One region of the Stenotrophomonas sp. AC248 genome, then DNA from elsewhere that is predicted to be linked to it. Evidence: riboswitches for the same ligand, from Rfam matches in the RefSeq annotation. Region 1 holds a riboswitch; the other holds the start of a gene.
The links. Region 1 has a riboswitch for thiamine pyrophosphate ahead of ACZ0AE_RS00625 (TonB-dependent siderophore receptor). Riboswitches for the same ligand answer to the same signal wherever they lie in the genome.
Positions count from the first base shown of each region.

Region 2: another riboswitch for thiamine pyrophosphate. It lies ahead of thiC (phosphomethylpyrimidine synthase ThiC); the one in region 1 lies ahead of ACZ0AE_RS00625 (TonB-dependent siderophore receptor).

Region 1 covers NZ_OZ409840.1:138,227-154,188, forward strand. Annotated here, with positions in the region: gene ACZ0AE_RS00595 (carboxylesterase family protein) at 1-311, shown strand, start outside; gene ACZ0AE_RS00600 (TonB-dependent receptor) at 386-2,746, shown strand; gene ACZ0AE_RS00605 (phosphocholine-specific phospholipase C) at 2,764-4,881, shown strand; gene ACZ0AE_RS00610 (VOC family protein) at 4,901-5,320, opposite strand; gene ACZ0AE_RS00615 (helix-turn-helix transcriptional regulator) at 5,317-5,790, opposite strand; gene pnuC (nicotinamide riboside transporter PnuC) at 5,846-6,430, opposite strand; gene ACZ0AE_RS00625 (TonB-dependent siderophore receptor) at 6,427-8,598, opposite strand; TPP riboswitch at 8,664-8,760, opposite strand; gene ACZ0AE_RS00630 (phosphotransferase enzyme family protein) at 8,800-9,936, opposite strand; gene ACZ0AE_RS00635 (glycine zipper 2TM domain-containing protein) at 10,049-10,453, opposite strand; gene ACZ0AE_RS00640 (response regulator) at 10,618-11,256, opposite strand; gene ACZ0AE_RS00645 (ATP-binding protein) at 11,335-14,931, shown strand; gene ACZ0AE_RS00650 (c-type cytochrome) at 14,947-15,333, opposite strand; gene ACZ0AE_RS00655 (electron transfer flavoprotein-ubiquinone oxidoreductase) at 15,423-15,962, opposite strand, start outside.
Region 2 covers NZ_OZ409840.1:3,603,274-3,619,235, reverse strand. Annotated here, with positions in the region: gene ACZ0AE_RS16335 (threonine dehydratase) at 1-51, opposite strand, end outside; gene ACZ0AE_RS16330 (ACT domain-containing protein) at 202-456, opposite strand; gene ilvG (acetolactate synthase 2 catalytic subunit) at 440-2,173, opposite strand; gene ilvC (ketol-acid reductoisomerase) at 2,213-3,187, opposite strand; gene ggt (gamma-glutamyltransferase) at 3,839-5,557, shown strand; gene ACZ0AE_RS16310 (BCCT family transporter) at 5,918-7,486, opposite strand; TPP riboswitch at 7,733-7,834, shown strand; gene thiC (phosphomethylpyrimidine synthase ThiC) at 7,947-9,824, shown strand; gene ACZ0AE_RS16300 (ion channel) at 9,925-10,602, shown strand; gene ACZ0AE_RS16295 (winged helix-turn-helix domain-containing protein) at 10,853-13,174, shown strand; gene ACZ0AE_RS16290 (helix-turn-helix transcriptional regulator) at 13,298-14,179, shown strand; gene ACZ0AE_RS16285 (TonB-dependent receptor plug domain-containing protein) at 14,248-15,962, shown strand, end outside.

The DNA of each region.
Region 1 (15,962 bases):
CGGCCGCGTGGCTGTCGCCGACGCTGGCACCGGGCCAGTTCGCGGCGATCGTGTCCATCGCCGGCATCGCCCCGCCCGACAGTGCCGCATCGGCGTACACCCACGTGCCGGTGCTGGCGATGCACGGCGATACAGACGACGAGAATCCGATCACGGCTGATCGACGTTTCGTACGTACGCTGCACGCGCGCGGTGGTCAGGCCGTGCTCCGCGAGTACCCCGGCCTGGCCCATCAACCGCCCGCCGACATCGTGCCGGGCACGTGGTGGCGCGACTGGTTGTTCCAACAGAAACAAATGCCGCCGCGCTAACTGCAAGCGTAATGTCATGGGGAAGTCACTGCGGGCACCAATACTCCGCCGGTCCTCCACTACCCCGTCGACCCATGCGCGCTTCCGGCCACGCCCCCCGTGTTTCCCTGCTTGCTGTGTTGCTCACCGCTGCCGTCCAGGCCATGGCCGCCGAACCTGCACCTGCCGACGATGCACGCACGCTGGACCAGGTACAGGTGATCGGCCAGGCCACCAGCTACGCCACGACCACGGTGAGCCAGGAAACCCTCAACCGCCAGCAGGTCATCAGCAGCGTCAACAACGCGCTCAATGAACTGCCGGGCGTGGTGGTGAGCGAAGCCGATGCCACCGGCTCGTCGGTATGGGGCACGCAGATCAGCATGCGCGGCTTTGTGACCAACCGCGACACGCAGCAGATCGGCACCACCATCGACGGCCTGCCCAACGGTGGCTCCGGCTATGGTGGCGGCTCGCTGGCCAACCGCTACATCGACACCCTGGATCTGGAGACCGTCGAGGTGAGCCAGGGCACCGCCGATATTTCCTCGCGGTCCAACGAGGCGCTGGGCGGCACCCTGAACTTCCTCACCAGCGACCCGCTGGCCGAACAGCGGCTGCGCATGGTGGTCGGTGGCGGCGACCACGACGCGCGCAAGTACTATGTGCGCTACGACACCGGCCTGCTCGGTGGACATACCCGCGCCTGGGTGAGCGCGTCCTCGGCGCGCGTGAATGACTGGATCGACGGCACCGGCCATGTCAGCAACGACAACCTGGCCGCGAAGTTCGTGACCGAGCTCGACCGCTGGACGCTCAGTGGCTACGCCTCCTACAACGACGCTGACGAACCGGAGTACACCAGCGTCACCCCGGCGGCCTTTGCGACCAACCCCGACCGCGATGGCCTCACCGGCACGCTCACCGGCATTCCCTACCTGGACCAGAACTTCCGCTCCGGTTCGCGCGCGCTGCGTGAAAACACCTTCGGCTACCTGCGCGGGGCGTTCGACAGCGGCAACGGCTTCAAGGCCACGCTGACCGGCTACGCGCACAAGATGGAAGGCCGCGGCGACTGGCTGCCGCCGTACCTGGTGCAGGCACGCAACGATGGCGCTGGCCGGCCCGAATCGGAGTACCTGGGCGGTAGCACCGTGTATGGCGGCAGCGCGCTGGGCCAGTTCTACTTCGTCAATCCCGATGGCAGCGCCGCGCAGATGCGCGCCGGCTGCGTGCCGCGCGCCGGCTTCAGTGCCGAGTACGACCCCAACTGCTACGCCGCCGGCGTACAGGGCGTGCAGTCCTACCGCCATTCGCACTACGACAACGACCGCGCCGGTGCCACCGCCGACGTGGAATGGAAGCAGACGCTGGGCAGCGTGGACAACACCGTGCGCGGTGGTGTGTGGGTGGAGCAGTACGACCGCAGCGTGCGCCGCGACTGGCACCGCCTGCTCAACGTGGGCACCGACATCGGCTTCGATCACCAGCCGTACTGGGTGCAGTTCGAAGACCGCTACAAGACCAGCGAGCAGATGTACTACGTGGAAGACGTGGCGCGCTTCGGTCCGTTCAGTGCGCGCGTGGGCGTCAAGCAGTTCTTCGTCGACCAGAAGCGCAACCGCGTGATCGGCAATGCCGAAAGCGTGCGGTCGGATTCCAAGTCCGACCCGCTGCTGTCGGCCGGTGCCACCTGGACGTTGCCGGTCGACGGCCTGGAGCTGTTTGGCGGCTACTCGCAGAACTTCGCCGCCATTCCGTCCGGCGTGCTCGGTGAAACCGATGCGCAGCGCTTCGCCCGGGTCGAACCGGAAACCGCCGACAACATCGAGCTGGGCCTGCGCGTGAGCCGCTGGCCCTTGACCGGCTCGTTGACCCTGTACAACATCAAATTCGACAACCGCATCGTCTACCTGCCCGCACGGCTGGCCGACGGTATCGACTATCTGGACGAAACCGATGGTGTCTACGAGAACTTTGGTGGCGTGGAAAGCACCGGCCTGGAAGCGGCGCTCGGCTATGGCTGGGACAACGGCTGGCGCATCAATGGGGCCTACACCTACAACCGCTCCAAGTACCTGGGCAGCGGCAATGCCGCGCGCGATACCGAGCTGGGCATCGTCGACGGTGCCCAGGTGATCGGCCAGCCCAAGCACGTGCTGGTGGTATCGGCCGACTGGCAGGGCGACAGCTGGAACGCCGGCATTTCCGGACGCTACCTGGGCGAACGCTACCTGGATGCGTCCAATACCGCCAAGCTGCCGTCGGCCACGGTGTTCAATGCCAACATCGGTTTCGACCTGCAGAGCTTGTCGCCCCGGCTCAAGGGCGTGGGCGCCAGCCTGGTGGTGAGCAACCTCACCGACCGCAGGTACCTTGCCGGCGTGGACGGCAGCAACTCGGCCTTCATCGGCGCGCCGCGTACCGTCGGGTTCTCGGTGCGGGTCGACCTGTGAGTCCAGCGCGGCCACCACTGACCGACCCGGTACGCCGCCGCCTGCTGCAGGGCGGCCTGGGGGCCGGTGTGGCCGCGCTGCTGCCCAGCATCGCGCGGGCGGCGGCGATCGCCCCGCATGCACGCAGCGGCAGCCTGGAGGACGTGCAGCACATCGTGGTGTTCATGCAGGAGAACCGGTCGTTCGACCACTACTTCGGCACGTTGCCCGGTGTGCGCGGGTTCGGCGACCGCTTCGTCGCGCCGGCCCCACCGCTGGCGCCCGGGCAGCCGCCGCGCACGCTGTGGCTGCAGCCCAATGCCGCCGGCACGCGCGGCATCACGCCGTTCGCGCTGGATACCGCCGCGCAGTTCGGCCTGATGCGCGTGGAAGGCACCCCGCACACCTGGCCCGACGCGCAGCGCGCCTGGGACCACGGGCGCATGGCGCACTGGCCGGCTGCCAAGCAGGACCACGCGATGGGCTACTTCCGCCGCGACGACATGCCGTTCCAGTTCGCGCTGGCCGAGGCATTCACCGTGTGCGATGCCTACCACTGCGCGATGCAGGCCGGCACCAATCCCAACCGCCTGTTCCTGTGGACCGGCCACAACGACCCGCACGCCCGTGCGGGCGGCCCGGCCGTGGCCAACTCGCACGACAACTTCCCCGAGCTGGGCGGCCACCCGGCGTCGTACACCTGGACCACCTACGTCGAACGCCTGCAGCAGGCCGGCGTGCGCTGGCAGATCTACCAGGACATGGCCGACAACTTCACCGACAACCCCTTGGCCGGCTTCGCGCCGTTCCGCCAGGCCTGGCGCGGCGCGCCGGGGCATGATGCGGCGCTGCGCGCGCGTGGGGTGAGCACGCGCGGGCTGGCCCAGCTGCGCGAGGACGTGCTGAAGGGGCAGCTGCCGCAGGTCAGCTTCATCATCGCCGATGCCGCCGGCAGCGAGCACCCCGGCCCCTCCAGCCCGGCCCAGGGCGCGGCCTACACCGCGCGCGTGCTGGACGCGCTCACCGCCGACCCGGCGGTGTGGAGCCGCACCGCGCTGTTGCTGATGTTCGACGAGAACGACGGCTTCTTCGACCACATGCCGCCCCCGGCACCGCCGTCGCGCGATGCCTCGGTGGACGGTGGCTGGGCCGGTGCATCGTCGGTGTCCACCGACGGCGAATACCACCAGCATCCGTCGCCTGGCAACGAAACGGCCGATCCGCTGGACCTGCGCGGCCGCCCGTACGGTCTGGGCCCGCGGGTGCCGCTGTATGCGATCTCGCCGTGGAGCCGTGGCGGCTGGGTCGACTCGCAGGTGTACGACCACACCTCGGTGATCCGCCTGATCGAACGCCGCTTCGGCGTGGCCGCGCCGGAACTGTCGCCGTGGCGCCGCGCGGTGTGTGGCGACCTCACCGGTGCATTCGATTTCTCGCAGCGCGACACGCGGCCCTTCGTGGCCTCGCTGCCGGCCACGGCCGCGGTGGCCGCACGCGCGGCGGCCCTGCCGGGCCGTACCGTGCCGGTGCTGCCCGAGGGCCTGCAGCCGGCACGGCAGGAACCCGGGGTGCGCCCGGCACGCGCGCTGCCGTATCGCCCGCAGGTCGATATCGCGCTGGACGACGACCACGTCCGCCTCGACCTGGCCTGCGATGGCGCCGCAGCGGTACTGCACGTCTACGACCGCACGCAGTTGGGAGCGATCCCGCGCCGTTACACGCTGGCCCCGGGCATGCCGCAGCACGCGCGCTGGGCGATGGATGCGCAGCGCGGCTACGACCTGTGGCTGCTCGGCCCCAACGGCTTCCACCGCCACTACCGCGGCCAGCCCGGCACGGCCGCGCCGCTGCAGGCACGCATCGACCGCGACGGCGACCGCCTGCAGCTGTGGCTGCACAACCCCGGCACGGCGGCGCTGGCGGTCAGCGTGCGCCCGGGGGCCTATGTCGATGCCGCCCCGGACAGGCAGCTGCAGCTGGCGCCCGGTGCGCGCACCGCACTGCACTGGGACGCCGCCGCCAGTGGCGGCTGGTACGACCTGCATGTCGAGCAGCCCGGGGCCTCCCAGCGTCTTGCGGGGCGCGTGGAAGACGGCCGCTCGGGCAGCACCGACCCGGCCATGGGCACCGAGCCGATGCGCCTGCTGCTGGACTGACGGCTACGCCGGTGCGCTGTCAGGCGGGACCGCGGGCGGCCGATTCGATCATCTTCCAGCCGTTGCCGGACGGATCGCGGAAACCGGCATCCACCGTGCCGTAGCGCTCCACCGGCGCCTGGGTGAATTCGACGCCGGCCGCGCTCAGCCGCTGGTAGGCCGCACGGCAGTCGTCCACGGCCAGCACCAGGGCCGGCATGGCGCCCTTGGCCACCAGTGCCGCCAGGGCCTGCGCGGTGGCGGCGTCATGCACCGGCGGACCCGGCACGAACAGGCCCAACTGGAACGCGGGCTGGTCCGGGTGCTGCACCGTCAGCCACCGGTAGGCGCCATTGCGCACGTCGGTGTGGATCTTGAACCCCAGCGCGTCGACGTAGAACGCCACCGCTTCGTCCTGGTCGCGCACGTACACGCCGACCACCTCGATACCCTGTGTCATGGAACCTCCGTTGGTTGAGGCTCTGTTGTACCGGCCCCTTCGCGCTGGCGCTTCTCCGAAACTGAGGTGGTGAGGTCCGGGCGCCGGGCGGCGCGCAGGATGCACTCGGGGGTGCTGCCCGGTGACGCCTGCGCCGGTGCCGTACCGCGCAGGTCGCCGGGACACTGCCCGGTGATGTCGCGGAACACCCGGCCGAACGTGCCCAGACTGCTCCAACCGGTCTGGTAGGCGATCTCGGTGATGGGCAGGTCGGTGTCGCGGCACAGCGCCACCGCCCGCTCGATGCGGCGGCTCAGCAGGTAGCGGTGCGGCGGCAGGCCGAAGGCCAGCCGGAACTGGCGCGCGAAGTACGCCTCGGAGGTGGCGCCCACCGCGGCCAGGCGCCGGACCGGCCAGGCCTCGTGCGGTGCCTGGTCCATCCGGTCCTTGGCCCGCAGCAGGCGTCGCAGCAGTGCAGGACTCTGGGTCATGGGCTTCCTCCGCCCGGCGATGCTACGACCGGGCGCGTCCGCCAGCAAGGCGCCGTCAGCGGCGCTGCATGGCGCCCGGTGCCTCGTCTGCTGCCGTCCAGGCGCGCAGGCCCATCACCGCCAGCCCGACGAACACCAGGTACAGCCCGGCGGTGACGTCCAGCGACTTGACCAGGTACATGCCCACATAGACCACGTCGACGATGATCCACAGCCACCACGTGGCGATATGGCGGCGTGCCTGCCACCACTGCGCCACCAGGCTCAGCGCGGCGAGCATGGCATCCAGCCAGGGCAGCGCGGCATCGGTCCAGGTGTGCATGGCGGCGCCCAGCGCGATGCCGAACACCACGCCCAGACCAAGATCGCGCAGCAGCTGCCGGCGCGGCAGTGGCGCGATCACGATCGCACCGTCCTGCTGCGCGTGCCGGCGCCAGCTCAGCCAGCCGTACAGCAGGAAGCCGCCGAACACGACCTGCAGCAGCGTGTCCGAATACAGCTTGGCCTCGATGAACACCACCGCATACAGTGCCACCGCCACCAGCCCCACCGGCCAGGCCAGCATGCGCCGGCGCGCCATCAACCACACCCCGAGGATGCTGGTGGCTACCGCCGACCATTCCAGGATCGCCGCGTTCATAGCCCGAACGTCACCGACAACCGGGCCTGGCGCGGCGCACCGGCGAACAGGTAGTAGTCGCCGGCGGTGCTGCCGGTATCGCGCCAGTAGAAGCGGTCGAACACGTTGTCCACCGACAGGTTCCAGGTCACCGGATGGTCGGCCAGCGCGTGCTTGAAGCGCAGGCCCAGGTCGACCACGTGGTAGGCCGGTGCGCGCACGCTGCCATCCACCGTGGCGGCGTTGGCCGAGGCGTAGCGCCAGCCGCCGGTGAGCGACAGCCCGCTGGCGAACGGCAGCGCGTAGTCGGCATGCACGCTGGCGCGCAGCTTGGGCACGTTGACCAGCTGGTGGCCTTCATACAGCGCGGTGCCACTGCTGCGCGCGCGCGCCTGCAGCGCGCTGACGCTGGCGTTGAGCACCAGGCCGTCGGCAACACGGCCATTGGCGGTCAGTTCCAGCCCGGTGTGGGTCTGCTGGCCTTCGGCCACGAAGGTGTAGCCGGCGTCGCTGCTGTCCGGCTTGGCGTACTGGAACGGCTGCGAGGTGCGGAACAGCGCCGCGCCCAGGGTCAGCGCGTCGGCGGCGGCGTACTTGATGCCCACTTCGGTCTGCCGCGACAGCACCGGCGCCAGGAACGCGCCGTCGTTGGAGGTCCAGAACGGGGCTTCCTGGCCCAGCGAAATGCCGCGCACGTAGCTGGCGTAAACATTCACCTGCTCGGTTGCCTTCCAGACCAGCGCGGTCTGCGGCAGGAAGCGCGACAGCGTGCTTCGGCGCTCGGGGTTACCGCGCTTGTCGAACGCGCGCTCATCCAGGCGCACGAACCGGCCACCGGCCAGCCACTGCCAGGCATCGCCGAACTGCATGCGGTCCATCGCGAACACGGCCGTCTGCGCGCTGTCCAGGCGGCGCACCGAGGGGCCGGGCTGCAGCGGCGACGGCGCGAACACCGGCACCTGCGCGTCGTGGATGTTGGCCGTGCCGACGTACTCGTTGACGTTGCGGCGCTTGTCGATGGTGCGCTCGAAGCGGTCCGCGCCGACGGTGAGTTCGTGGCCGACGCGGCCGGTGTCGAAGCTGCCGCGCAGTTCGGCGCGTGCCTCCAGGTTGCGGCGGGTGTCGTCGGGGCTGCGGTAGTCGTAGATGTCGTAGTCGCCGTTGGGCGCGAAGTAGTTGCCCGGCACGCTGCCATCGGCACACTGCGCGGCGTAGTAGCAGCCGTAGGCGAAGGCCACGTTGTCATCGATCACCGAGCGGCTGTAGCCGGCCGACACGCGCGACTGCCACTGCGCGTTGAACTGGTAGGTGTGCAGTGCGGTGATGTTGGTGCTGTCGATGCCCACCGGCCGCTGCCACGGCTGGTAGCCCAGCATGTGCTCGCGGTCCACCCCGCGCGGCAGTTCGCGCGCGCCCAGCAGCTGGTAGCCGGAGGCCGAGCGCTGCGAGCTGGTCTGGTAGTTGGCATCGACCTCGAGCTTGCTGCGGTCGCTGATCAGCCAGTCGGTGGCCAGCGAGTAGAAATTGCGGCGGCCCTCGGCGTGCTCGATATACGAATCGCTGCCGTCCCACGCCGCGTTCACGCGCACGCCCAGGCGCGGGGTCAGCCAGTGGCCGACATCCACCGCGGCGTAGCGCGAGCCCTCCGAATCGGTGCCCAGGGTGACGTTGCGGACCTCGGTCGGGCGCTTGCCGACGTAGTTGATGATGCCGCCGGGCGCCATCACGCCGGCGGCAAGGCCGGCTTCGCCCTTCAGGATCTCCACCCGCTGCACGTTCTCCAGCGCCAGCCGCTGCTCGCCGGTGGTGCTCAGGCCGTTGAAGCGGTAACCGGTGCCGGTGTCCAGCGGGAAGCCGCGGATGGCGATGTTCTGGTAGTAGCCCACCGGGGCGTAGCTGTCGCCGAGCGAGGCGTCGCTGCGGGCCAGTTCGGACAGGCTGCGCACCTGGCGGCTGTCGAGCAGGTCGCGGTCGAGCACGGTCAACGAAGCCGGGGTGTCCTTCCAGTCGCCGCTGCCGAAGCTGGTGGTCTGCACGGTGTCGGCCACCGGCTGGCGGGCCTGCACGCGCACGGCGGCAAGCTCGGTCGGGGAACGGTCGGGCGCGTCCGGGGCGGCGTCGCTGGCATACAGCGGCAGTGCGGCGCACAGGGCGGCGGTCAGCAGGGCAGGGCGATAGCAGCGGTTCATTCGATTCGTCATCAGCCAGAAGAGACGAAGCGACGGCGCGCACGCACCGACCCATCCGGTCGTTGCGCCCACTGCACAAAGCTCCCTACGCCGGTATCAACCGGATCAGGTTCCAAGGGACTCTCTCAGCCTGGTTTTGTCCAGGCACCCCCGCTTCGGTGACCATTTCACCACAAACGGCCCCGTGATGCCCGCCACGGCTCAGGCGGCGGCGTGCAGCGCCTGGAGCAGGGCCTGGCCGTGGCGGCCCTTGAACCACAGCGCGTGGCCCAGCAGGAAGGTGTGATAGGCCACATCCGCATTGCCCGGCGAGGCGGTGATGCCGTTGAAGTACTCCACTTCGGACAGTGCAAAGTCCAGGTGCACGATGGGCAGCAGGTCGGCCAGCAGCTGCACCCGCGCGGCCGACACCGGCAGCACCTGCCGGTAGCCCTCGACCAGGGCCAGTGCAATGGCGATGCGCGCCGCATCGGTCTGCTGCTCCAGCGCCAGCCAGGCAATGGCATTGCGTTCGATCGCCGTGGCCAGGTCGAACAGCGCGCTGGTGGGCGAAGCCAGGCCGAAGTCGAACACGGTCTGCACCTGCGGGGCGTTGCTGTCGGCACGCCAGAGCAGGTTGGACACGTGCCAGTCGTTGTGGGCCCACAGCCGTGGCTCGGCGTGCAGGCGCCCGGCCAGGCCGGCGTGCCAGGGCAGCACCGCGCGCTGCAGGTCGTCCTGCCAGTGTTGCCGGGCCAGGTAGGCGGCCAGGCCGGGGCGCTGGCCCAGGTCGGCCTGCAGCGTCGCCAGCGGGTCGGCGGCGCGGATCAGGTCGTCGCGTGCCACCAGCAGGTGGGTGCTGCGCTGGGGCGCGTGGTAGCCGGCCGAAGCCTGGTGCAGGGTGGCCAGCATGCGCCCGGCCTCGCGTGCGGCGGCGGGGTCGGCCAGCGGTGTCCAGGACGGCGCATCGCGGTACAGATCCTGGCCGTCGCCCACGCTGTGCAGCTCGTAGGTCCAGCCGTCGTGTTCGGGGGCGGTCGCACCGTCGGCATCGCGCAGCACCTGCACCACGGGCACGCCGGCGGCCGCCAGGTGGGCGATGAAGCGGTGTTCTTCGCCCAGCGAAGCGGCGTCGCGCACGCTGTGGTGGTGGCGTTTGACGAATACCCGCCCGCGCCCGCTTTCCAGGAGGGCGGCCGCCGACAGGGGGCGCGGGCTGTGCCAGGCCACGCCGACCTCCGTGCCCAGCTGCGGGTAGCGCCCGCGCAGCCAGGCCACGTCGCGCGCATCGATGGCAGGCCAGTCGGCGGCCACGGCGTCGTTGTCCAGGCCTTGCACGAGGTGGGCGGTGTGGGTCATCGGCGAGCAGGCACAACGTGCGTCGGGGTGCGGGGCAGACAGGGTAGCCGAACGCACAACGGGCGGGTCATCGACCCGCCCGTTGAAGTCGCTGCACACGGTGGGGCGGTGTTTACCAGCCGCGGCCGTGCTGGCGGTCCCAGTTGCGGCGATCGCGCTGCTCGCGTTCCCAGCGGCCACGGTCGTTGCGACGGTCATAGCCGCGGTCATAGCCGTAGCGGCGGTCATGGCGACGATCGTCATAGCGGCGGTTGTCGTAGCCACGGTCGTACCGGTGGTCGCGCTTGTCGCGGGTGGTCAGGTTGCCGATGGCGCCGCCGGCCACCGCGCCGCCCACGGTGGCCGCCGTATCACCGTTGGAGAGCAGGTGGCCGGCCACGCCGCCCACCACCGCGCCTACCACGGTGCGCTTGTCCTTGCGGGACATCGCGCTGGCGTCGCCGACGGCGGCCAGGCCGACCGTCAGGGCCAGGGCCACGGCCAGGCCACGAAGGCTGAGTGCGGAAATGTTGAGCATGTTCGGTTCTCCAGTCGGGTACAGGCCACGCTGGGGTTCCAACATTGTCGGAACATTGCCGCGCGGCCCGGGTGGGTCTGCGTATTCATCTAGCGGCAATGCGGATGAAGCGAGGCTGAAAGTGCCGGTGCCCGCTCAGGGTCCAGCAAGGTCCGGCGCGGGGGTCAGATCTCGCCGTCGCGCAGGTAGTCAAACAGTTCGGCATCGCCCTTGAGGCCGAGCTTGAGCATTGCATCACCCTTCTGGCGGCTGATCGTGCTGACGCTCTTGTGCAGCTGCAGGGCGATCTCCTTCACGGTCTGGCCGCTGCCGAGCAGGCGCAGCACCTCGATTTCACGCGGCGACAGCGGCTTGGTACCGACGTCATCGACCGTGTTGGTGCCGATTGCGTCAATGCGTTCCTTCAGCGTGCGGCTCACATACGGCAGGCCGCGCTGCACGGTCTGGATCGCCAGCGGCAGCTCTTCCATCGAGGAGGTCTTGTCGACCAGCCCAAGCACGCCGGTGGAGGCCACCATGCGCAGGATGGCCAGGTTGTTGGACACGCTCAGCATCAGCACCGGCAGGTCGGGAAAGCGGCGCCGGATCATGCCGATCATGGTGAACCCGTCAGCCTGCTGGCTGCCGGGCATCGAGTAGTCTGTCACCAGCACATCGCAGGGCTCGCTGGCCAGCGCGGCCATCAATTCGTCGGCGCTGCTGGCCTCGGCCACCACCACGCCCACGCCGCTGGATTCGATCACCGCCTTGGTGCCGATCCGGACCACCGGGTGGTCGTCGGCGATGATGATGCGAAGTGTCATGGGCTGGTATGGTTGCCGGGGCGGATGCCGCACGGGCCAGGCCGTGGGCGAGAGATCATTCTACGGAGATGGGACTGCATGCGTACTCCGGTTGTCCGCTGGCTGCTGCTGATCGTCCTGGCCTGCGTGCCGATGCTGGCCGCAGGGGCCGATGCACCCGCCACCGGCCCGACGCTTTCGCCTCGCCAGAGTGAATGGCTTGGTCGGCACCCTACCATCATCCTTGGCCTGTACGACAGCGGCTGGCCGCCGTTCGAATCGATTCGGGACGGTCGGGTGGAGGGGTTGGGCTACGACTACATGACGCTGGTCGCACAACGACTGGGCGTGCAGGTGGAGGTACGCCGCTACAACGGGTGGAGCCAAGTGCTGGACGCCGCCTGCCGCGGCGAAGTGGATGTGGTGATGAACATCACCCTCACCGCAGACCGCACGCTGTGCATGGTGTACACCCGCGGCTACGTCGACGCGCCACTGGCGGTGGTCGGCCGACTGGACGATACCCGGACCTCGACCGATCCGGACCTGCAGGGCCTGCGCGTGGTGACCGAGCGCGACTTTGTGACCAGCAGCCAGGTGCGCGCGCGGTTTCCGTCGGCGCGTCAGGTCGATTCGAATGACACCCTGAGCGCGCTGCGCATGGTCGCCCATGGCGAGGCCGACGTGTACATCGGCAACGCCTATGTCGCCAGCGCATTGATCCGCGCCCACGGGCTGGATCCGGCCACCCTGTTGCGGCCCAGCGACCTGCCGCCCGAGCGCCTGCACTTCGGCGTGCCCCACGCCAAGCAGCCGTTGGCCGAAGCCATGGACAGCGTGCTGGCCCAGCTTTCGCAAGCCGACCGCGATGCACTTGCGCGGCGCTGGCTGTCGCCACTGAGCTGGTCCAGCCAGTCGCGGTTGATCCTGGGCAACGCGGAGAAGCGCGTGTTGTCGCGCTCGCTGCGCATGGGTTTTGCGCCCAATGCGGTCCCGCTGGCCTTCATCGATCGCGGCGGCCAGCCCAGCGGCGTGGCAGGTGACTATCTGCGCCAGTTGCGGCTTGTCGGCGCCCACCTGGTGAATGTCCCCGCCTACGACTGGTTCGAGGTGCGCGAGCAGGCGCGCAAGGGCGAGGTCGACGTGATCATGGGCGTTCCCAATGATTCGGCCTATCTGGGCCGCGACTGGGTGTTCAGCCAACCCTTCATCACCGTGCCCAATGTGATCGTGGTGGGCAGCGACAGCCCGGCGGTACTGGGCCTGGATGACCTGGATGGGCGCAGCATCCTGCTGTCCGATCCGGACCGTCTACGCGGCTATGTGCTGCAGCGCGCGCCGAACGCCCGGATCGTGCCGGCGCGCAGTGCCGAGCAGGCGCTGGCACGGCTGGCCGATGGCGACGCCGACGCGTATGTCGGCAACCTGGCCATGGTTGACCGGCTCGTGCGCGAACGCTATCCGGCGCAGTTGCATGTCACCGCCCCGGCCGGGTTCAACGACGCGCTGTCGCTGGCGGTGCGGCGCGAATATGCGCCACTGGCCACCACCTTCGATCGCGTGCTGGTGGGCATGACCCCGCGCGAACACGAAGCGATCCGCAGTGATTGGCTTGCCGCCGAGTACCGCAACGAGCTGGATTGGCGGTCGATCGCGCGCTGGGCCGTGCCGCTGGCCCTGGTGTTGCTCACCGCCATCCTGGTGCACGGCTGGGGGCATTGGCGGCTACGTCGTGAAGTGGCCATGCGGCGCAGCCTGGAGCAGCGCCTGGCCGATGTCACCGACAACCTGCCCGCGACGGTCTACCAGGCGCGACGTGACAGCAGGGGCCGGTTCTCCTTCCCGTACATCGCCGGTGACATGGAAGCCCTGTTCGGACTGACCGTGGCCGACGCCATGGCCGACGAATCCCGCGTGATGGCTCAGATTGATCCGCAGGATCGCCAGCGTGTGCGGCATGCCCTGGATCAGGCGTCGCGCGATTTCGCGCCACTGGACATGGAGTTCCGTACCAGCCCCCATGGTGACGTGCGCTGGGTGCGGTCGCGCGCGTTGCCCTATGCCATCGACGATGGCGCCATGCTGTGGAGTGGCTATTGGGTCGACGTCACCGAGGCACGCGCGCAGGCCGATGCGCTGGCCGTCGCCAAGGCGGCGGCCGAGCGCGCTGCGGCCGCCAAGGCCGACTTCCTGGCCACGATGAGCCACGAGATCCGCACCCCCATGAGTGGCGTGCTGGGCATGGTGGAAGTGCTCTCGCACACGCCCCTGGATGGTGAGCAGCGGCGCATCATCGCGGTGATCGAGGACTCGGCGCAGATGCTGCGGCACATCCTCGATGACATCCTGGACTATTCGCGCATCGAAGCCGGCGGGCTGCGCCTGGAGCTGCAGCCGGTGGGCCTGCGCGGCCTGCTCGACAATGTGCGGCAGCTGCTGTCGCCACAGGCATCGGTCAAGGGCCTTGCACTGCAGCTGCACGTCGAGCCGGGGGTGGCGGCCATGCACCTGGGTGATGGCATGCGGTTGCGCCAGATCGTGTTCAACCTGCTCAGCAACGCCATCAAGTTCACCGAACAGGGGCGGGTGTCCATGGTCCTTGCCGTCGCGCGCGAGGAAGATGGCGCGCAATGGCTGCGCCTGGCCGTGACCGACAGCGGCATCGGCATCTCTGACGAACAGCGCGAGCGCTTGTTCAAACCCTTCGCCCAGGCCGATGCCGCCATCTCCCGCCAGTACGGCGGCACCGGGCTGGGCCTGAGCATCTGCCAGCGTCTGGTGGCGTTGATGGGCGGTCAGCTGGACCTGTCCAGCGTGCCTGGCGAAGGCACCGAGGTGGTAGTGCAGCTGCCGCTGCCGGTGGTGCCGGCCGCCGAACCGCACGACGCGGCGGCGGGTAGCGAGCCTGCGCCGGATACCCTGCCGGAGACGCTGCGCCGGCGTCGCATTCTGGTGGTCGAAGACCACCCCACCAACCAGGCGTTGATGCGATGGCGGCTGCAGCAGCTGGGCCTGACCCACGAGGTGGCCGTGCACGGGCAGGCGGCGCTGGACCTGCTGGAGGATGCCGCCTTCGACCTGGTGATCACCGACTGCCGGATGCCGGTGCTGGATGGCTATGCCATGACCCGGCGCCTGCGCGAACGCGAGCGGGAACGTGGCACGCCGCGCGTGCCGGTGGTGGCGCTGACCGCCAGTGCGCTGGCCGAGGATCTGCAGCGCTGCCGCGAGGCCGGCATGGACGACCTGCTGGCCAAGCCGGTGGCGCTGGCCACGCTGCGGCAGATGCTGCTGCGCTGGCTGCCGGCCGACGGTGACGTGCCGGTCGACGCGACGATGGCGTCGGCGTCGGCACTTCCCGCCCCGGTACCGGCGGCCCCGAGCCGCGAGGCGATCACCCAGCGTTTCGGCTCGGCGCACGTGGCCGATGTGATGATCCAGAGCATGCTAAGCACCACCGAGGACGATCTGCAGCGCGGCCAGCTGGCTCGCGCTCAAGGCGACAGTGCGACGGTGGGCGACGTGCTGCACCGGATCGTCGGTGGGCTGGGCACGCTGGGCGCCACCACCCTGGCCGAACAGGCCCGTGCGCTGATGCAGCATGTCCAGGAGGATGGCGTGGACGCGTGCACCGCACAGCTGGATGCATTCGAACACGACCTGCGGAGCTATCTGGCGTCGCTGCAGGCCACGTGATGGCTGCAGCGCGGCTCAGCGCGCCTGTTGCAGGTACTCGATCACCTGCCTGCGCCGCTCCGGATCGGCCGTGGCGTTGAGCATGCGCGAACCGGGCACCACGCTGGCCGGTGCGCGCAGGAACGCATCCAGGGTCGTCTCGTTCCAGGTGAGGTCGGCCTGGCGCATGGCGTTGGAATAGGGGTAGTCGCCCAGGCTGCCGGCACGCCGCCCGATCACGCCGTGCAGGTTGGGGCCGAAGCGGTGCACGCCCCCGGGGGTGACGGTGTGGCAGCCGGCGCAGATCGCGAACGCGCGCTGCAGCTGCTGCTGGTGCTGTTGTTCGGGCGTCTGCGGCGCGCGCGCGCAGGCGGCCAGCCCCAGGCAGGCAACCAGCACACAGCACAGGCGCAGCAACGGCATCGTCGGACTCGTCGGGCAAGGGCAAGCGCAGATGATAGCCAGCGCCCGCGCCGCCGCGGCCTGCGACCAAAGGCCGCAGGCCGGGTGCCTCACATGCCGGTGTAGTTCGGGCCGCCGCCGCCCTGCGGGGTCACCCACACGATGTTCTGGGTGGGATCCTTGATGTCGCAGGTCTTGCAGTGCACGCAGTTCTGCGCGTTGATCTGCAGCTGTTCGCTGCCCTGCGCACCCACGAACTCGTACACGCCGGCAGGGCAGTAACGCGCTTCCGGGCCGGCGTATTCGGCCAGGTTGACCTGCACCGGCACGCTGGCGTCCTTCAGCGTGAGGTGGCTGGGCTGGTCCTCGGCATGGTTGGTGCTGCTCAGGAACACCGAGCTGAGCCGGTCGAAGGTGAGCACGCCATCGGGCTTGGGATAGACGATTCTGGTGTGCTTGTCCGCCGGTTCCAGGCAGGCATGGTCCGGCGTGCTGTGGCGCAGCGTCCACGGCGGGTTGCGGATGCCCAGCTTGGGCAGCAGCCACTGCTCGATGCCGGTCATCAGCGTGGCCACGGTCTGGCCCTTCTTGAACCACTGCTTGAAGTTCTTGGACTGCTTGAGCTCGTCATGCAGCCAGCTGCTGTCGAA
Region 2 (15,962 bases), 3.5 Mb from region 1:
GACGCTTACGTCGCCTACGTCCGGTTCCTGCGGGGTACGGCTAGCCGGCATCACGCACCCTGCCATGGTGATCGTCGCGGCGCGGCACGCGCTGCGACGGCGCACGGTGCGACGTCGTGCCTCCTGCACGCGCACCATTTGCACATCCATGTGCTGCGAGAAGAGACCTCCGTACCGGCACCGATGCAACGGTGCGGGCGTTCATGCGGATACTCCGGGTTCGAGCGCGCTGATGCGCACCGAAACACAGTCGTAGATCTTCTCGATCTGGCGGCACAGGGTTTCCGGCGGACGGCTGCTGTCCACCACCATCTGCAGGTGCCAGCGGCCGTGGTCGGCCGCGTTGGGCGCACCGGCGATCGCGCGCGGCGCGAAGCCGCGGCGTTCGGCCATGCCGATCACGCGCAGCAGCGCGCCCTCGGCGGGAACCAGCACCAGGTCAAGCCGGTATTGCATTGGGGAACTCCTGGGACTGATGGGCAGGGTTGCTTTCCAGCATGGTGCTGTTGGCGTTGTTGGGCGGCACCAGCGGCCACACGTTGGCGCGGGCATCGATGGCCACGTGCAGCAACGCCGGGCCCGGCTGGGCCAGCAGCGCGGCCAGGCCACCCTCGACGTCGTCGCGGGCCTCGATACGGGTGGCGGGAATGCCGAACACCTGGGCCAGCGCGGCGAAGTCCGGGTTGTCGGACAGGTCGATCTCGCTGTAACGCTCGGCGAAGAACAGTTCCTGCCACTGGCGCACCATGCCCAGCGAACTGTTGTCCAGCAGCACGATCTTCACCGGCAGGCGGCACCGCGCGATGGTGGCCAGCTCCTGCACGTTCATCATGAAACTGCCATCGCCGGACACCAGCACCACGGTGCGGTCGGGGCAGGCGAACTGCGCACCCATCGCCGCCGGCAGGCCGAAGCCCATGGTGCCCAGTGCGCCGCTGGTCAGGTGGTTACGCGGGTGGTTGAAGCGGCAGTGCTGGGCCACCCACATCTGGTGCTGGCCCACATCGCAGGCAATGATCGCGTCGCTCGGGGCCAGCTCGCTCAGCCGCTTCAGCAGCGCCGGGGCGTAGATGTGCTTGCCCGGTGCATCGTAGCGGGCGGCGAAGCGTTCGCGGTGGCTGCCGCAGCGCTTGCGCCAGGCCTCCTGCGACGCCGGCGTGGTGGCCGCGGCGGTCAATGCACGCAGCGCGCTGCCCACGTTGCCCGGCACGGCGATGTCGGCACTGCGCAGCTTGGAGATCTCATACGCATCGGCGTCGATGTGGATGACCCGCGCGAACGGGGCGAACTCGTTCAACTTGCCGGTGGCGCGGTCGTCGAAGCGCGCGCCGACCACGATCAGCAGGTCGCTTTCCTGCACGGCCATGTTGGCGGCGCGGGTGCCGTGCATGCCCAGCATGCCCAGGTAGTGCGGATGCTGCGGCGGCAGCGCGCCCAGCCCGCGCAGGGTCAGCACGGTGGGGATCGCGCTGGCGTCGACGAAGGCACGGAAGTCCTCCACCGCATCACCCAGCGCAACACCGCCCCCGGCGTAGATCACCGGCTTTTCGGCGGCGGCGATCGCGGCAATGGCCTGCGCCACTGCGTCGTCCTGCGGTGCCGGCGGCGGGCTGACCGTGGCCGGGGTGTGCGCCGGCAGGTGCGAGGCATCGGCGATCTGCACGTCCTTGGGCAGGTCGATCAGCACCGGCCCGGGGCGACCCTCGCGGGCGATGCGGAAGGCTTCGCGGACCACGCGCGGCAGGTCGTCCACCGAGCGCACCAGCCAACTGTGCTTGACGATCGGCATGGTCAGACCGAACACGTCCAGTTCCTGGAACGCGTCGGTGCCCAGCAGCGGAGTGGCGACCTGGCCGGTGATGCAGACCATCGGCACCGAATCCAGCATCGCATCGGCGATGCCGGTGACCAGGTTGGAGGCGCCGGGGCCGGACGTTGCGACACACACGCCGACCTGGCCGCTTGCGCGGGCATAGCCGTTGGCGGCCAGGGCCGCGCCCTGTTCGTGGCGGACCAGGATGTGCTTCAACCCTGAATCCACCAGGGCGTCGTAGAACGGCATGATGGTGCCGCCGGGGTAGCCGAACAGCGTGTGCACGCCCTCGGCTTCCAGGGCCTGCGTCAACCAGCGTGCGCCGTTGCGGGGCGCGGTGCTGTGTGCGGAGGTATTCATGCGGTGACCTTTACGAAAGCGGGTGGGGGAGCCGCGCGGTTACGCGGCTTGACTTTGCAACCAGACCATCTTGGCGCGCAGTTCCTTGCCTACCTTCTCGATCGGGTGCTCCAGGTCGGCCTGCTTGAACTTGTTGTAGTTGGGCAGGCCCGCTTCGTACTCGGCTACCCAGTTCTTGGTGAAGGTGCCGTTCTGGATGTCGGTCAGCACGTCCTTCATGCGCGCCTTGGTGCCGGCATCGATGACGCGCGGGCCGCTGACGTAGTCGCCGTACTGCGCGGTCTCGGAGATGAATTCCAGCATGCGGGTGATGCCGCCTTCGTAGAACAGGTCCACGATCAGCTTCAGTTCGTGCAGGACTTCGTAGTAGGCGATTTCCGGCTGGTAGCCGGCTTCCACCAGCGTTTCAAAGCCGGCCTGCACCAGCGCCGAGGCACCGCCGCAGAGCACTGCCTGCTCGCCGAACAGATCGGTTTCGGTCTCTTCCTTGAACGTGGTCTGGATCAGGTTGGCGCGTGCGCCGCCCAGGCCGGCCGCATAGGCCAGCGCGTACTCGGCGGCCTTGCCGCTCCGGTCCTGGTAGACCGCCCAGATGCACGGCACGCCCCGGCCGATCTCGTACTCACGGCGCACCAGCGCGCCCGGGCCCTTCGGCGCGACCAGCACCACGTCCAGGTCGTCACGCGGCTTGATCATGTCGAAATGCACGTTCAGGCCATGCGCGAACAGCAGCACCGCGCCCTGTTTCATGTTCGGGGCGAGGACGTCCTCGTACAGTTTCTTCTGGACCATGTCCGGGGTCAGCACGGCGACCAGATCTGCATCCTTGACCGCCTCGGCCGGGGCCTTGACGGTGAAGCCATCGGCCTGCGCCTTGACCTCGGTGGGGCCACCCGGGCGCAGCCCGATGACAACGTCGAAGCCGGATTCACGCAGGTTCAGTGCGTGGGCGCGGCCCTGGCTGCCGTAGCCGACAACAGCGATCTTGATCTGGGGCAGGTCGTTGGTGCTCATGGGGGAGGTCCTTTGGCGGAAATAAAAAGATGGCCGACGGTCAGCGACGCGTCGGCCAGTCAGGGGAAGGGGTGGCACGCGCAGCGCCACAACCGCACGCATCCGCCGTGGGGGCGGTGGGCATGAAGGCGGTGGTGGCGGACGGGCGGGTCATGGCGGGAAGGGCAACTCGGGAAGGGGGAGGAAAATGAGGAGGCTCTGAAACGAAAAAACCCGCACCTGGGTGGGTGCGGGTTTTGATGGATACCTGGCAGTCTTGCTTACACGCCGGTCCGTCCCGCACCTGTTGGTTGGGTAATAAGTACGAGGACAAGAAGCGAACGGATCGACGCCCCGCCGGTGTCGGCGTGCTCGATGGATTCGCGGATGGCTGTGCGCTGCAACATGAGATCGAGAAAACCACAGCGGTTTTAAGGCTGTCAACCCTGGCAGGCATATTTCCAACAGTTTCGCCTGCATCCAGCGCAAAGCCCCGCCACGCAAGGATGGTTGCGGTTGAAAGCGTTGCGGTGAACCCGAATTCACTATTTTGCAGGCACGTTCTGCGCGGATTTCGGTGCCGATGCGGCCCACGGCATGACCATTGTGGGATGCCATCGCGGCCGCTCTGCCGCCACTATCGGTGTGGCTACCACCCATCAGGAATCCCCCGTGTCCCGACGACTTGCCCGCGGCCTGCTTGCCGCCGCCGTGCTGTGTGCCCTTCCCATCGCCGCCAGTGCCGCCGACCGCGTCACCGGCCATCCCTTCGCCACCCGCTCGGAGGTGATCGCCCCGCACGCGATGGCCGCCACCTCGCAGCCGCTGGCGACCCAGATCGCGCTGGACGTGATGAAGGGCGGCGGCTCGGCCGTGGACGCGGCGATCGCGGCCAACGCCGCGCTGGGCCTGATGGAGCCGACCGGCAACGGCATCGGCGGCGACCTGTTCGCCATCGTGTGGGACCCGAAGACCCAGAAGCTTTATGGCTACAACGGCTCGGGCCGGTCGCCCAAGTCGCTGACCCTGGCCGAGTTCCAGCGCCGCGGCCTGAAGGAGATCCCGGCCACCGGCCCGCTGCCGGTCTCGGTGCCGGGCGCGGTGGACGGCTGGTTCGCGCTGCACGAGCGCTTCGGCCGCAAGCCGATGGCCGACAACCTGGCCCCGGCCATCCGCTACGCCCGCGAGGGCCATCCGGTGGCCGAGGTGATCGCCTACTACTGGGACCGCTCGGTGCCCAAGCTGTCGCAGTACCCGGGCTTCAAGGAGCAGTTCACCGTCAACGGGCATGCGCCGCGCAAGGGCGAGATGTGGAAGAACCCGAACCTGGCCAACACCCTGGAACAGATCGGCCGCGGTGGCCGCGATGCCTTCTACAAGGGCGACATCGCCCGCACCATCGGCAGCTACTTCAAGGCCAACGGCGGCTACCTGAGCTACGAGGACATGGCCAGCCACCACGGTGAGTGGGTGGAACCGGTGAGCAGCAACTACCGTGGCTACGACGTATGGGAGCTGCCGCCCAACAGCCAGGGCATCGCGGCGCTGCAGATCCTGAACGTGCTGGAGGGCTACGACTTCTCGAAGATCCCCTTCGGCTCGCCCGAACACGTGCACCTGTTCGTGGAAGCCAAGAAGCTGGCCTTCGCCGACCGCGCGCGCTTCTACACCGATCCGGCGTTCCACCCGGCACCGGTGGAACGGCTGGTCTCGAAGGGCTACGCGGCGCAGCGGCGTGCGTTGATCTCGATGGACAAGGCCCTGCGCGAAGTGCAGCCGGGCACGCCGAAGCAGCTGCAGGAAGGCGACACGATCTACATGACCGTCGCCGACGCGGACGGGATGATGGTGTCGCTGATCCAGTCCAACTACCGCGGCATGGGCAGTGGCATGGCGCCCCCGGGGCTGGGCTTCATCCTGCAGGACCGTGGTGAGATGTTCGTCCTGCAGAAGGACCACCCGAATGGCTACGCGCCGGGCAAGCGCCCGTTCCAGACCATCATTCCCGGCTTCGTGACCAAGGACGGCAAGCCCTGGATGAGCTTCGGGGTGATGGGCGGGGCGATGCAGCCGCAGGGGCACGCGCAGATCGTGATGAACATGGTCGACTTCGGCATGAACCTGCAGGAGGCCGGCGATGCGCCGCGCATCCAGCACGAAGGCTCGACCGAACCGACCGGGCAGGCCACGGCGATGAGCGACGGTGGCGAGGTCAACCTGGAAACCGGCTTCCCGTACGAAACGGTGCGCGCGCTGATGCGCAAGGGCCACCGCGTCACCTTCGCCGACGGCCCCTACGGCGGCTACCAGGCCATCCTGCGCGACCCGGACACCGGCGTGTACTACGGCGCCTCGGAGAGCCGCAAAGACGGCCAAGCCGCAGGCTATTAACCCGGGGTAGAGCCGACCGTTTGTCGGCTGGCCGCGCAACGCGCGGCAATGATCGGCGATAACGCCGCCCCGCTATGCAATTGGCGGACCAACGGTAGAGCCGACCGTTGGTCGGCTGCTCTCCCCACACCGCCCGCCATGTGTCCAGGGGCGGGGTGGATGGGAGTGCGGGACCGTTGGGCGCCATGGATGGCGCCCACGAGCCCCCAGGGGTGAGAGCGCATTGCTTGCGAGGCACTGCCTCGCATGCGGTCGAACGCACAGCCGCATGCGGCTGGGCCGGACCGCGAAGCGGGGTTTACGGCGTGTCCCGCACTCCCATCCACCCCGACCCAACCGGGGCCTCATGGCAGAGGCAAACTACGGCGCCCGCGCCGCCTCATCCCGCGTCTCTTCCTGCGCGGCGATCTCCCGCTCGATCCACTCGTCCATCATCCGCCGTGCCCGCTGCGCACGCCGGCGTTGCAACGCGTATTCCATATCCAGCACCCGGTACAGCGACCACATCACCAGCAGCATCAACAGCGCGAACGGCAAGGCCGCAATCGTGATCATGCCCTGCAGCGCGGTCAGTCCACCGGCCAGCAGCAACACACCGGCAATCAGCGCGATCGCCACGCCCCACACCATCCGCCGCGCCAACGGCGGGTCACCTGCCTCCTCGGTGGACATCGTGGCCAGCACCAGCACCGCCGAGTCGGCCGAGGTCACGAAGAAGATGATCAACAACACCAATGCGACAACCGACAGCAGCATCGGCATCGGCAGGCTGTCGAACATCGTGAACAGCACCGTCTCATAACCATTGCCCAGCGCCTGCGCCAGGTCCACGTGCCCGAAGATCTGCGACCACAGCGCCGTGCCACCAAACACCGAGAACCACAGGAAGCCCAGCACGCTCGGTGCGATCACCACGCCCAGCACGAACTCGCGGATGCTGCGCCCGCGCGACACCCGCGCAATGAACGAGCCCACGAACGGCGCCCACGCGATCCACCAGGCCCAGTAGAAGATCGTCCAGTCGGCCACCCACGTGCTGCCCGAGAACGGCGACATACGCAGGCTCATCGTCACCAGCGAATTCAGATACGACCCGATGGTGGTGGTGAACGTATCGAAGATGAACCCGGTCGGCCCCAGCACCATCACCAGCGCCAGCAATACCGCCGCCAGCCCCAGGTTGAAGTTGGACAGCCACTTGATGCCGCGGTTCACCCCGCTGGTGGTGGAGGCCATGTACAGCACGAACGCCACCGCGATGATGGTCAGCTGCACCGGAATCGAATCGCGGATGCCGAACACGCGATGCAGGCCCGCCGCGATCTGGATCGTACCGAAGCCCAGCGTGGTGGCCACGCCGATCGCGGTGGCCACCACCGCCGCCACGTTCACTACCGTGCCCATCCAGCCACGATGGTGCGCGCCGATCACCGGCTGCAACAGATCACTGATCAGGCCGCGGCCATTGCGGTTGAACTGGAACCACGCCATGGCCAGCCCGATCAGTGCATAGATCGCCCACGGATGCAGGCCCCAGTGGAAGAACGCGTAGCGCATCGAGGCGCGGGCCGCCTCCATGCTCTGCGGTGCCAGGCCTTCCGGCGGCTTGACGAAGTGCGAGATCGGCTCGGCCGCGCCCCAGAACACCAGGCCGATCCCCATGCCGGCGGCGAACAGCATCGACATCCAGCTGGCGTTGGAAAAATCCGGCTCGGCATCTTCGCCGCCGATGCGCAGCGAGCCCAGCCGCCCGAAGGCCAGGTACATCAGGAACGACAGCGTGATGAACACCACCAGCAGGTACAGCCAGCCGGTGCTGCGGATGATGTGGCCCAGGCCACTCTGGATCACGTCGTTGAAGGGGCCGGGCGCGAGGCCGGCGATCAGCACCAATGCAATGATCAGTGCGATGGAAATGCGAAACACCATGGAGGAGTTTCTCCGTACAAAGGGGGCGAGCGAATGCCTGCCGTCTCCAGCGCTGCCGAGGCGGCGGCTGGGGCGATTCAAGCCGGTCGATGCCGGTTGCGGAACTCCAGGGCGGACCAGCCAGACGGCCATTCCGCGCCGCAGCATTCTAGCGGATGGCAGATCAGCGCCTTTTTCACGTTCCAGCTGCTGTCTGCATGGCCTCGGCCCGGGCGCGGCAATTGCGTCAGGGTTGTGGTCTAATTCGCCCCGAAGCGGGGGTACCGCGGCCCAGTGGCCACGGTTGAGACAGTCCCTTCGAACCTGATCCGGTTGATACCGGCGTAGGGATGCTTCGCAATGCTGACGCAATGCGCCGTAGGGCTGCCCCGCCCGAAGACCGCCCGTGTTGCGTCCGTCGTGCGCCGCCGCTTCGTCCGTTCCGCCTATTCCTGGGCGGAACCCGATCCAGGACGAAGTCATGAACGCAGCGCTTTCCTCCCTGCAGCAGCAGGCCCAGCAACTGTCCGAATCGGTTACCCGACCGATTCCCGGTTCGCGCAAAATCCATGTGCCCGGCTCACGCAGCGACCTGCAGGTGCCCATGCGCGAGATCGTGCTGACCCGCACGCCGACCCTGTTTGGTGGGGAAGAGAACGCGCCGGTCACCGTGTATGACACATCTGGCCCGTATACCGATCCGAATGCGCGCATCGACCTCTCCTGCGGCCTGCCGCCGTTGCGGGCCGGCTGGGTGGCCGAGCGGGGCGATACCGAACTGCTGGACGGCCTGAGTTCCAGCTTCGGGCGGGCGCGCGAAACCGATGCACGCCTGGACGCGGTGCGTTTCCCGTCGCGGCTGCAGCCACGCCGTGCGGTGGCCGGCGCCAACGTCACCCAGATGCACTACGCACGGCGCGGCATCATCACCCCGGAAATGGAATTCGTGGCCATCCGCGAGAACCAGCGCATCGAGGCCATCCGCGATGCCGCGCTGCTCAGGCAGCACCCCGGGGAGTCTTTCGGCGCGTCCATCCCAACGCGCATCACGCCTGAATTCGTGCGCGACGAGATCGCCCGCGGCCGCGCGGTACTGCCCAACAACATCAATCACCCGGAAAGCGAGCCGATGATCATCGGCCGCAACTTCCTGACCAAGATCAACGCCAACATCGGCAACAGCGCGGTGTCGTCGGGCATCGCCGAGGAAGTGGAAAAGCTGGTGTGGGCGATCCGCTGGGGCGGCGACACGGTGATGGACCTCTCCACCGGCAAGCACATCCACGAAACCCGCGAGTGGATCCTGCGCAACTCGCCGGTGGCGATCGGCACCGTGCCGATCTACCAGGCGCTGGAGAAGGTGGATGGGCGCGCCGAGGAACTCACCTGGGAGATCTTCCGCGACACGCTGATCGAACAGGCCGAGCAGGGCGTGGATTACTTCACCATCCACGCCGGCGTGCTGCTGCGCTACGTGCCGCTGACCGCCAAGCGCGTGACCGGCATCGTCTCGCGCGGTGGCAGCATCCTGGCCAAGTGGTGCCTGGCCCACCACAAGGAGAACTTCCTCTACACGCACTTCGAGGACATCTGCGAGATCATGAAGGCCTACGACGTGACCTTCTCGCTCGGCGATGGCCTGCGCCCCGGCTGCATTGCCGATGCCAACGATGCCGCCCAGTTCGGTGAGCTGGAAACCCTCGGCGAGTTGACCAAAATCGCCTGGAAGCACGACGTGCAAACCATGATCGAAGGCCCGGGCCACGTGCCGATGCAGTTGATCAAGGAGAACATGGACAAGCAGCTGCGCGAATGCGGCGAGGCGCCGTTCTACACGCTGGGGCCGCTCACCACCGACATCGCGCCGGGCTACGACCACATCACCAGCGCGATCGGCGCGGCCATGATCGGCTGGTACGGCACCGCGATGCTCTGCTATGTCACGCCGAAGGAACACCTGGGCCTGCCCAACCGCCAGGACGTGCGCGACGGCATCATGGCCTACCGCATCGCCGCGCATGCCTCGGACCTGGCCAAGGGCCATCCCGGCGCGCAGGTGCGTGACAACGCACTAAGCAAGGCGCGCTTCGAGTTCCGCTGGGAAGACCAGTTCCACCTCGGCCTGGACCCGGAGAAGGCCAAGGAATTCCACGATGAAACCCTGCCCAAGGACGCGCACAAGCTGGCGCACTTCTGTTCGATGTGCGGCCCGCATTTCTGCTCGATGAAGATCACCCAGGACGTGCGCGACTATGCCGCCGAACACGGCCTGTCCGAACGGGACGCGATCGAGGAGGGCATGGCCGACAAGTCGGCGCAGTTCCGCGAGCTCGGCGCGCAGGTCTACCGGCAGGAATGAGGCCGGTGCCGGGGCGGCGGGCCGTCGCCCCGGTGCTCATGCGGCAGGGGCGGCAAGCGCGCTAAGCTCGGCGGCGAACGGGGCAGGGAAGGGATCTGGCATGGCAATCGCACGTACCACCAAGTGGCTGGCCATCGCACGGCGGCATCCGTCGGCGTGGTTGCTGGCCGTGCAGTTGCTGGGCGTGCTGCTGTACCCGGCGATGGACGAAGCCGGGGCCAGCCGCGCGGTGTTCGGTGCGTTCGGCATCGCCGTGCTCGGCCTGGCCCTGTGGGTGGTGCGGCGCAGCCCGTTGGGCATGTGGCTGGCGCTGCTGCTGGCCATCCCGGCGGTGGTCTTCTCCATCGCCGGGGCACTGCTCGGCAGGCCCACCCTCACCACCACCGCCCAGTTGCTGGAATGCCTGCTGTATTTCTATACCGCCGGCAGCCTGACCGCCTACATGCTCCAGGACCACAAGGTCACCCGCGACGAACTGTTCGCGGCCGGGGCAACGTTCACCCTGTTGGCCTGGGCATTCGCGTTCGCCTTCTCGGTCTGCCAGCAGTGGTACCCGGGCAGTTTCCTGGCCACCAGCGAGAGCGAATTGCGCACCTGGATGGAGCTTCTTTATCTCAGCTTCAGCTTGCTGTCCGGGGTGGGTTTGAGCGACGTGGTGCCGGTGCATCCGCAAGCACGCGCACTGGTCATGCTGGAGCAGTTCGCAGGCGTGATGTACGTGGCTTTGGTGGTCTCGCGCCTGGTCGGATTGACCATGATCAAGCGTGTACAAAGCTGAATCGCAGATAAAAAATTCGCGCCCGAAGGCGCGAATACTGAAGCGATTTATGTGAATTCGTCGGCGAGAGAGAGCCTGATGTTGGCCGCACGCACAGGCGCGGTTAACCGGCATAGGCTAGTATTCGCGCGCTTCAGTTGTTTTACGGTTTGCGCTGATGGCATGTGCGGAATCTGGCGGTTCGTTCGATCGGTGTCGGTTGCGATGAATGCTGCGTTCCTGTTGTTCTGCAGTCCTTCGTACCACTGGAATGATCAGCAACATTAGTGAGCCTCCTTCGGCCGATGTCGTGCGTATCGGCAGCTGCACCGTCACGTTGTCCTCGCGCGAGGTCACGGTGCCCGGTGCGCGTCGCGTGCGCCGGCTCACCCCCAAGGCGCTGGGCGTACTGAAAGCGTTGCTGCGTTCGCCCGGTGCGGTGGTCACCCGCGATGAACTGTTCGCCGAGGTGTGGCCCGACACCCTGCCCACCAATGATGTCCTCACCCAGGCGGTCACCCAGCTGCGCAAGGCGTTTGCCAGCGACGACGGCGACGGCACCGCGTACATCGAAACCATCGCCAAGACCGGGTACCGCCTGCTGGTGCCGGTACGCATGCTGGCCGACGATCCCGTCGTGCCGGCGGCCGCCGAACCGGACGTGGCGCCTGCGGCCAACGCGGTAACCCCTGCGTCAGCGCGCACCGCACCAGGCCCGGCAACGGCGTCGGTACGCAGCCGCTGGCGGCGCCACCGTCGCTACGTGCTGCTGGCCGTTGGGCTGGCCATGCTGGTGGCGCTGCTGGTGATGGCCGCATTGCTGCTGCAGCGCCCGTCGGCCGAGCCCGGTTCCAGCGGCGTGCTGGAGGATGGCAGCCGGGTGATCGGCAGCCCACAGCGGCCGTACCGGCTGATCACCGCCACGGCCGGGTTCGAGACCTATCCCACGCTGTCCCCGGACGGTTCGCAGGTTGCCTACGAGGCCGACAGCAGCGCCCGCAACGGCAGCTCGGTGAAAGTGCAGACGTCCGGCAACGCGCCGGCGCGGCTGCTGGCCGAAACCCCGGACGGCTATTCCGACCGCTTCCCCAACTGGTCGCCCAACGGGCGCGACATCGCGTTCGCGCGGTTCGGGCCGGGCGGCAGCTGCGAGGTGCTGATCGCCAGCGCCACCGGCGGCGCGGTACGCCACGTTACCCGCTGTGACGGCACCGAACTGCTCAGCTTCGACTGGACCCCGGATGGACGCGGCCTGGTGTTCGGCTCCCTGGCCGGCACGCATGCCCACCGCGGCATCCGCGTCCTGGATATCGCCAGTGGGCGTTGGACGCCGCTGGCCTACGAGGTGGCCGAGGACAGCTTCGATTACGCGCCGCGCTACTCGCCCGATGGGCGCTGGATCGTGTTCGTGCGCAACCCGCAGATTGGCGACCTGTGGCGTCTCCCGGCCAGCGGCGGGGTGCCCGAACAGCTCACCGCCGATTCGGCCGAGATCCGCGGCTGGGCCTGGCGCGGTGACAGCCGCCACATCGTGTTCGGCCGCCGCGTGGACAGCGAATCGCGCCTGTATGAACTGGATACGCAGAACCGCACGCTGCGCGATGTCGGCATCGACGATGCGCAGTCACCGGCGGTGTCGCGCCACAACGAGATGCTGGCCTTCGTGCATCGCAAGGCGCAGTTCGGGCTGTTCCGGGTGCCGCTCAAGGACGGCCAGCCGGGGCAACCGCAACGCCTGTTCCCCTCCAATGGCCGCGACGGCCAGCCGATGCTCGCCCCTGACGGCCGGCAACTGGTGTTCACCTCCGACCGGTCCGGCAATTACGGCCTGTGGTGGGCGGACCTGACCCGGCCCGACTCGCTGCGCCCGGTGGAAGGCCTGCGGCCGGAAACGCGGCAGGCCGCGGACTGGTCGCCGGACAGCACGCACCTGCTGGTGTCCGGGCGCGATGCGCAGGCCAACCCGGTGATCTATGAAGTGTCACCGCGCGATGAGCAGGTGGTGGCGTTGCCGGTTCCGGTCGCCCAGCCGCTGCAGGCCCTGTACGGCGGCGACAGTGACCACGTGCTGATCGTCGACCGTGACGCGCGCGAGCGGCTGCGGCTGTCCCTGTTCGATCGTCGGCAGTCGCCGTGGCGGCTGCTGGCCAGTATCGAAGGGGTGTCGCAGGCGCGCTTCGACCGCAGCGCGCAACGGGTGCTGTTCACCCGGCTGTCGGCAGGCGGGTTGTGGTCGGTGGATGCGCAGCTCAGCACCGGCAGCATCCAGCAGGTCAGCGAGGACCGGCCATCGCGCTGGCGCTACCGGACCTGGACGGTGGCGCGCGATGGCAGCGTGGACTACCTGTCCAATGGTGCCGCCTGCGCCACGCTGTTTTCGCGCATCAACGCCGGCGCTGCCCGCACCGAGCACTGCCTGGACGTGGATCGGCTGAGTGCCGGCAACGGCTTCAGTGCGCAACCCGATGGCAGCGCCCTGTATGTGGCGCTGGCGGTGGCCGACGGTGCCGACATCGGCGTGATGCCGCTGCCCGAGGCCCCGGTGGCGGTCTTCTCGGCGGTGTCCAACGCCCTGTTTTTGAAGGGAAAATAGTCTTCGTACTTCTTTCGTATCGGCCTCGTGTCGAATTCGGATGAATCTCGTAGGACTTTCCTGACCTGGCTCGCCTGATTTGGCAAAACGTTTGCCCCGCAACGGCAAACACGGTGTGCAGTCATGCGTCAGCTTTCCTTGGCCGATCGCGGCCAATCGCTTTCCCTGGACAAGATCGTCGACGACGGTCCGCTGCCCACCTGCCTGGGCGTGGCCCGGCTCGGCAGCCTGCAGACCGCTGGCGCAACCTTCACTGTGTGGATGCAGCTGCGTGGCAGCGCGTGGGTGGAATCCAAGGAAGGTCGCTTCCGCCTGCGCCAGCGCGAATGGATTGCCTTCGAGAAAGAATCCAAGCCGATGATCCAGGCCGGCCGCGATGGTCTGTGCATCGGCCTGAGCCTCACCCCCGATGCATTGCGCGCGCTGGGCGAACTGGAAGACTGCAGCCTGTATGCCGGCCGCGGCAGCATGAGCCGCGCCGAAGTCCGCGTAGCGCTGCGCCTGTGGCGCGATGCACTGGCCAGCGGCCAGCCAGCGCAGGCATTGCGCCCGGTGCTGCTGCATCTGGCCTCGCTGCAGCGCGTGCTGGCCACCGGCGTGCAGCGTTGCCCGGGACGTTCGCGCGTGCGCAAGCGCCAGGTGTTCGGCCGCATGCAGCGTGCGCGCCTGTACCTGGAAGGCAACAGCCACCGCGTGGTGCGCATCGGTGAACTGGCCGAGCTGACCAACTTCTCCAGCTGGTACTTGTCCAAGACCTTCCAGAGCCTGTATGAAGAAAGCCCGCAGTCGCTGTCGGCACGCCTTCGGCTGGAGCGCGCGGCGGACCTGCTGCGTGATACCGACATGATGATCGGCGAAGTCGCCGCTGCCAGTGGATTTGACAACTGCTGCAGCTTTGCAAGGGCGTTTCGGGCACGTTACGGGCAGTCTGCGTCAGGCTTCCGCGAGGGCGGTGGAATGCTCCCGCCAAAGTCGGCAAAGCCATCGGTTGCTTCCCGCAAATAATTAACCGCAACGCAATCGTAACTTTCCGAGGCGGTTTAACACGCTACTAACGTACCTCGGAGAGATAAATGAATTTTCGTACTCCTGCAGTGCGGCTGGGCCTTCTGCCCGCCGGCATTGCGCTCGCGCTGTCGCCGACCTTTGCCTCGGCGCAGGAAGCTGCAGCCGGCACCACTGACCTGGATCGCATCTCGGTCACCGGCTCGCGCATCCGCGGCGCCAACATGGAGACCCAGCAGCCGATTCTGACGATGACGCGTGAAGCCCTGGAGAAGCAGGGTTTCTCGAACGTCGCTGACGTGCTGAACAACCTCACCTCGGCCGGCTCCCCGGCCATCTCGCGTTCGGATTCGCTGTCCTCGGGCGAGAACGTGGGCGGTTACTACGTCGACATCCGCAACCTGGGCGCCCAGCGCACCCTGGTGCTGATGAATGGCAAGCGCCTGGGCGCCACCACGGCCGGTTACCAGGATCTGAGCCAGATCCCGATGGCTGCCGTGGAGCGCATTGAAATCCTGAAGGACGGCGCGTCCTCGATCTACGGTTCGGACGCCATTGCCGGCGTGGTCAACGTGATCACCCGCAAGAACTTCGACGGTGGCGAAGCCAGCGTCCGCGTTGGCCAGTACGGCAACGGCGACGGCGACGAACAGCAGTACTCGATGCTGCTGGGCGCGTCCGGCGAGCGCGGCAGCCTGACCCTGGCGGCCGAATACTCCAAGCAGGATCCGGTGTGGGCCAAGGACCGCTGGTACAGCCGTGATGGCGGCCGTGGTCCGAATTCGGTTGCTGGCGACGGCAGCCCGATCACCGAGACCGGCAGCTGGTGCAACCCGCTGCAGGTCAACTGCGGCGACTCCAAGACCGCCGTGTGGAAGACCCTGAACCCGGGCGGCGATCCGAAGAACCCGAATGACTACCACGTCCTGACCGAAGACGAGTACGTCAATTCGAACGAGCAGATGAGCCTGCTGACCGGTGTGGAGCGCAAGTCGCTGTACATCAACGGCACCTACGACTTCACCGACCGCATCAGCCTGAACACCGATGTGCTCTACAACGAGCGCAACACGTTCCAGCAGATCGCCGGCTACCCGTACCAGTCCAGCGCGTCCAACATCAAGACCCCGCTGTCGGCCTCCAGCGCCTTCAACCCGACCAACGTCAATGGCGTCGGTGGCAAGGACATCGAGTTCCGTCGCCGCCTGTGGGAAGTGCCGCGCACCACCGACAGCCAGCTGAAGACCCTGCGCTTCGCGCCGACCGTCAGCGGCTACTTCGAAGTGGCCGACAAGACCTTTGACTGGGACGTCGGTGCACTGTGGAACCGCAATGAGTCGATCAAGACCCAGCGCGGTGACATGAGCCTGATCGGTTCGCGCAAGGCATTGGGCCCGTCCTACATCGATGCAGGCGGCGTGGCACGTTGCGGCGTTGCCGGCGTTGTGGATCCGTCCCTGGCCGACTGCATTCCGTGGAACCCGCTGCTGCCGTACGGCGTGGCTGGCCAGGGTTCGCTCGCCGACCCGGCGCTGCAGGAATACCTGTTCCCGACCTTCACCACCCGTGGCGTCACCAAGACCACCAGCTTCACCGCCAACCTGGCCGGTTCCATCGTGACCCTGCCGGCCGGCGACCTCGGCTTCGCCGTGGGCGTGGAGCACCGCAAGGAAGAAGGCTCCTACGTGCCGGACGCCTTCGCGCAGTCGGGCCAGTCCACCGGCCTGGGCCAGAAGTCGACCCAGGGTGAGTACGATCTGAACGAGGTCTACCTCGAACTGAA